2 regions of the Sporosarcina newyorkensis genome follow, and region 2 is predicted to be linked to the other one. Evidence: a T-box and tRNA genes for the amino acid it is inferred to sense, from the RefSeq annotation. Region 2 holds a T-box; the other holds one or more tRNA genes.

Region 1 (3,187 bases), on a different contig from region 2:
ACTAAGCAATATTTTTAATCCGAAAACAGTTTTAGTTTATATTACAATCATGCCTCAATTTATTGATTTAACAGGAAGCGTAAATCAACAACTAATCGTTTTAGGGTTGATCGCTACCGTAATCGCAGTGGTATGGTTTTTAGTTATTATTCATCTAATAGATCTCTCTAGAAAGTGGTTAGGTAATTCTAAGTTTCTTACGGCTTTTCAAAAGTCAACCGGTGTACTCTTAGCAAGTTTTGGCGTGAGAACCGCACTTTAACCTTCCGCTAATTTCTATATTTTAAATCACCGTTTGGATTATCCAAACGGTTTTTTTTCGCTTCATACTTCAAAAATAAGAAGGTTAATGAAGGGCGAGGGATACGTTCAATGGTTTGCTTTAAAATGGGTCACTAAACATAAAAAAAGAGACCCTTAGGCATCCGCCATTAGGATCTCTATGTGTTATAGAATAGTGTTCTGAAGGTCTTTAACGCAGGTTTGACTCCTATAATTCCTACTGATCTTACTTAGATCGTGTGATAAACATCGCAGGTACTTCTGCTTCAAATCGTACCAATTCACCGGTTCGCGGGTGTAGAAAGGACAATGCTGTCGCATGAAGCCCCAGTCTGCGTAGCGGATTACTTGTAGAGCCATACTTTTTGTCACCAAGAACAGGGTGACCTAATTCCTCCATATGCACGCGGATTTGATTTTTTCGCCCCGTTTCAAGGAGAACTTCCAACAACGAACACTTTTTGTTCGACTGAATTCTTTTATAATGTGTAATTGCATGCTGACCACCATTATCAATCGGACTTGAATATACTTTGAACGCGCTATTTTCAGTCAACCAGGATGTGATGGTACCCGATTCACTTTTCACCTTTCCTTGTACAAGCGCAGTGTACATGCGCTCTTTTACTGACTCACTCCATGTATTTTGCAGAGTTTGTTGTGTTTTTTCATTTTTGGCAAACATCATGACACCTGATGTATCTTTATCAAGTCTATGCACTACAAAAATTCTATTTCTAACATCACTGCTTCGGACATAGTCCGTAACTTGTCGATATGCAGTCATCTCCCTTTCTCGTTTGGAAGCAACAGAAAGGATACCCGCTTCTTTATTGATCACTATTATATCTTCATCTTCATGTAAAATTGTTACGCCTACTAATTTCGAGATGTTTAGAGCCACTTGGTTACTTTGAATTTCAACCTTCTGACCAATTTGCAATGAGTAATTATGTTGCCTCATCATTTGCCCATCCACCATAACTTGGCCACGGGTTAGAATCGATTTAACCGAATTACGACTGGTTTTTGACAGTACTTTCAATAAAAATGGCAATAACTCGATCTGTTCCTGAACAGTATATTCCGTTTTGCTAAATGCTTCTGGTTTTCTTTTCAACAAAAAATACCTCCTACTCATCTAATTAGGTTCTAGTATGTAAATAATACACCACGGTCTCTGGACTTGTACGTTCAAGCTGTTACTGTATTAAAGAAAAATAAAGTAAACCTATTTTAAATCGATTTAAACACAAAAAAGACCCCTAGGCATCCGGCCTAATAGGGTCTCTTGGTGTTAAAGAACCGTGTTCCGACGGACTTTAACTTAGGTTTGGCACCTATGATTCCTACTGGGCTCGAACCAGCGACCTCCACCCTGTCAAGGTGGCGCTCTCCCAGCTGAGCTAAGGAATCGAATAGAACTAAGATGTGCATACTATCGCAAATAAGTTCTCTTGGATAAGCACAAATATTATAATAGCATCATCTTCGCATATTGTAAATAGGAAAATTTAAAATCGGTAATTTTTCTTATCAAGAAGAAAAATTACCGATTTTTGTGGAACACTTTTAAAATGGCCAGTTGAGACTCTCCTTCCATCTACTGCATTTGATTTACTGATTCTTCCACTTGATCGTTATCAAAATACAGAAATTCTTCATGATCAAGTTCACCGATACGTTCCTTATTGAATCCATGTGCCAAGTGTCCCTCAAATAAATTTTCAAACCAAATATCTTGTGATTGCATAGTATTTCCACTCCTTTTACGTTTTAGTCAAAATCCATAATCGTTGTATGTACATCAACATTTGTGATTGATTTGCTTATATGTAGTATAGACATAACCGTCCTTGGCAAAACTGCGTAATTAGTCCAAAATCAATTCTTTATATTATAGACCTTTGGAGTCTTGACATTTTAACACACACATGAATCGGACTAATCATTCTATCTAGCAACACGTCATTACTAGATTATCGGCAGTTCAATTTTTCTAAAGTAATAGTACTTTCCACACAACCTCTTCAATATGAATGACTACTATTATTAAGAAATAAAAAGACTTGTCTGCCCAGTTTTACAGGAGTAGACAAGTCTTACTAGATTAATTTGAAGCAAGTTGTGATGAATCAATCTTTTTCTTAGAAATCAATTGAAGCACCAATAAAACCACGAACATCCCTAAACCGACCATATCCGTCATAGTTTCTGGATAAATCAACAACAAACCAGTTCCTACCGTCAGGATTCGCATGATCCAGTTCAATTTAAGATACCAATAACCGATCATTCCTGCGCCGATTGCTACCATACCGACAATGGCGGTAAACGTTACCCAGACAATCTCCAGTATGCTGGAATCTAACATTAACATCGCTGGATTGAATACAAACATATACGGAATAATGAAGGCCGCGATCGCCAATTTAGCAGAGGTGACACCTGTCTTAATGGGATCCCCGCCTGAAATTCCGGAGGCAGCAAAAGCAGCAAGTGCAACCGGCGGAGTGATATCCGCAATAATTCCGAAATAGAATACGAATAAATGTGCAGAAACGGCGACTACAATCGGCACAGCTGCCCCTGGAGGCGCATCCAGCATCAACAATGTAATAATGGCTGGCGCTGCAATTGTAGATGTAATAACATAGTTCGCTGTAGTTGGCGATCCCATACCTAAAATGATCGCTGCTAACATAGTAAAGAACAATGTTAAGAAGATGTTACCGCCTGCAGCTGAAATCAAGCCTGTCGCTAAACTTAATCCCAGCCCGGTCTTCACTACAACTCCAACGATAATACCCGCGCACGCTGTCGCTGCCGCAACAGCCAATGCAGTTCGTGCACCGTCTACCAGTGCATGAATCATATCCCGGATACCAATTCTCGTATCTTTACT
Region 2 (3,187 bases):
GCTTTGGTTCGGTTGCCTGCGGCTTTGGTGCGGTACGGTGGTGAATTGGTTCGGTTCTCACTAGGTTTGGTGCGTTCTCAATGATTTATACTACTTTTTTCGCTGGTAGTACTTCTATTCTTTTCGTTTGCTTCATATAGTAGCCTGAGTTAAGAAAAGGAGTGAAGCGGATTGACTAATCATCAATGGACGTTGAATGAAACGTTTTATTTTCCTACTGAATATGGTGCTTTTTCGGAAGCAGTTGAAGTGAAAGTAACACCTGGCTACACGGAAGACCGTACGGAGGAAGCGATCCGATTGCAAGGGATCTATCATATTGCAGCGAATGTTACATTTGACCAAGACAAGCTTGTAGAATTGTCTGCTGAGGATCGATTGGTAATTGATGATGTAGAAGTGGAGAACGGTGCAGGTTACTTTGAATATGCGGTGCCGTTAAATGTGGACTTACCCGGCGATATTGCGGGTCCTCTTGAATTGAATGTGGAAGGAGTGCGTGCTGCGCAGCTTGAAGACGGTGGTCTGCGTTTGGAATGGTCTGTAAATTTACAGGAAATAGCTGAGGCACAAGAGGAGATTGTAGAAGAGATAGCGGTTGAATCGAAGAAGCCTGTACAAACAGCAATTGAATCAACTTCCCATTTAGAGTTTTTAGCCAACGCGGATAAAGCAGTTGAAAACGTCGAAAAAGAAATGGAAGACTTTCTCTTATACATCGCCGAATTGGATGACGATGTGACGAGAAAGATCTTCCATTCAAATAATATTTTTGTAGAAGCAGAACGACAGACTAGCGAGGAGACAGAATAGTAAAAAATCCCCGGTCGTTGGCACGATCAGCAAACGGATTAATTGAAACACAGTGAGCGGAAATATGACTCCTTTGCAATAAAACCTTGTCTTCCGAAGCCAAGGTGGCAGCAAATATGGATTATATCCTTTTCGCAATGCACACCCTCCTTTCTTGTTTGTCTAAAGTAAAACTTGACGGTTATGGCATCCTTCCCATATAATAATGGGTGATAAGGATAAAGATGCGAAGAATAGGAAAGTACATGTGCAAAGTTTTCTCTAGAGAGGGTACGATAGGTGGAACGTACCTGTAAACTACAGATGGAAAGTCCCCTATGAGCAGTTTCTGTGAAAAACGAGTAGCAGGAACCGGTGAAAGCCGTTACTGATTCATTAAGATGCATGCTTTTTTTAGCGTTCATAAATAAAGGTGGTACCACGAGCTCCTTCGTCCTTTAACCGGGATGGACGGGGCTTTTTGTATCCCTTTTTTTACCTTAAGGAGGAACTGAAATGACAGATGAACTAACGATGCCGACAAAATACGATCCGCAAGCAGTGGAAAACGGACGCTACGACTGGTGGTTGAAAGGAAACTACTTTGAAGCCGATGTGACAAGTGAGAAAGAACCGTACACGATTGTCATCCCGCCGCCGAATGTTACAGGCAGACTTCATTTGGGGCACGCTTGGGATACGACGTTACAGGATATGCTCATTCGAATGAAGCGTATGCAAGGTTACGATGCATTATGGTTGCCTGGAATGGACCATGCAGGCATCGCGACACAAGCGAAAGTAGAAGAAAAGCTTCGTTCAGAAGGTGTATCGCGCTATGATCTAGGGCGTGAAAAGTTCGTACAGGAAACATGGAAGTGGAAGGAAGAATACGCCGACCACATCCGTGCACAATGGGCAAAGCTAGGACTGGCACTGGATTATTCACGTGAGCGATTCACATTAGATGAAGGGCTTTCTAAAGCTGTTCGTGAAGTGTTCGTCAAGCTGTATAAAAAAGGATTGATTTATCGCGGTGAGTATATTATCAACTGGGATCCTGCCACTAAAACTGCGTTATCTGATATTGAAGTTATCCATAAAGACGTTCAGGGCGCATTCTATCATATGCGTTACCCATTGACGGATGGCACAGGACATATCGAAATCGCAACAACGCGTCCTGAAACGATGCTTGGAGATACGGCGGTTGCGGTCCATCCAGATGATGAGCGTTATCAGCATTTGATCGGGAAAATGGTCAAGTTGCCAATTGTTGACCGTGAAATTCCGATCGTAGCGGACGACTATGTCGAAATGGACTTCGGAAGCGGTGCGGTGAAAATTACACCTGCCCATGATCCGAACGACTTCGAAGTGGGGAATCGTCATAACTTGCCAAGAGTGCTTGTGATGAACGAAGACGGTACGATGAATAAACTGGCGGGTAAGTATGAAGGCATGGATCGCTTTGAGTGCCGCAAGCAAATCGTCAAGGATTTGCAGGAGATGGAAGTTTTATTCAAAATAGAAGATCATATGCATTCGGTTGGACATTCTGAGCGAAGTGGAGCGGTCGTAGAGCCGTATTTATCGACACAATGGTTCGTCAAGATGCAGCCGCTAGCAGAAGAAGCGGTCAAATTACAGAAAAATGAAGAAGAAAAAGTTCAATTTGTTCCGGAACGTTTTGAAAAGACCTATTTGAACTGGATGGAAAACATCCACGACTGGTGTATTTCACGTCAGCTTTGGTGGGGACATCGAATTCCGGCTTGGTATCATAAGACGACAGGTGAAGTATACGTTGGTCAGGAAGCGCCGGCTGATGCGGACAATTGGACACAGGACAACGATGTGCTCGATACTTGGTTCTCTTCCGCTCTATGGCCGTTCTCGACAATGGGGTGGCCGGACGTCGACAGCGAAGAGTTCAAGAAATATTACCCGAACGCTGCCCTAGTTACAGGATATGATATTATCTTCTTTTGGGTGTCTCGCATGATTTTCCAAGCTCTAGAATTCACGGGAGAACGTCCATTCAAGGATGTTTTGATCCATGGACTCGTACGTGCGGAAGATGGACGGAAAATGTCTAAATCCCTTGGTAACGGCGTCGATCCAATGGACGTTATCGATCAATACGGTGCAGATGCATTGCGCTATTTCTTGGCGACGGGTTCTTCACCAGGACAGGATTTACGTTACTCCACTGAAAAAGTCGAAGCAATCTGGAATTTTGCCAATAAGATTTGGAACGCATCTCGATTTGCATTGATGAATATGGATGGAATGAAATACGAAGAAATCGACCTGACAGGGGAAAAATCTGTTGCAGATGCGTGGATCTTAACTCGTCTGAATGAAACAATCGAACAAGTGACAAGCCTTGCAG

What was found. A T-box is a leader RNA that pairs with one kind of tRNA and senses whether it is charged. The one in region 2 lies ahead of B5D59_RS02895 (valine--tRNA ligase), so its partner is inferred to be a tRNA-Val.
Region 1: it has a tRNA-Val gene. The T-box ahead of B5D59_RS02895 (valine--tRNA ligase) is inferred to sense a tRNA for this amino acid. The anticodon was not compared.

What each region holds. Positions count from the first base shown of each region.
Region 1 covers NZ_FUYJ01000002.1:506,454-509,640, reverse strand. The annotation lists gene B5D59_RS06695 (LysE family translocator) at 1-262, shown strand, start outside; gene B5D59_RS06690 (RluA family pseudouridine synthase) at 509-1,423, opposite strand; tRNA gene B5D59_RS06685 (tRNA-Val) at 1,626-1,698, opposite strand; gene B5D59_RS18165 (hypothetical protein) at 1,886-2,035, opposite strand; gene B5D59_RS06680 (TRAP transporter permease) at 2,393-3,187, opposite strand, start outside.
Region 2 covers NZ_FUYJ01000001.1:531,481-534,667, reverse strand. The annotation lists gene B5D59_RS02905 (hypothetical protein) at 172-813, shown strand; T-box leader at 1,034-1,254, shown strand; gene B5D59_RS02895 (valine--tRNA ligase) at 1,309-3,187, shown strand, end outside.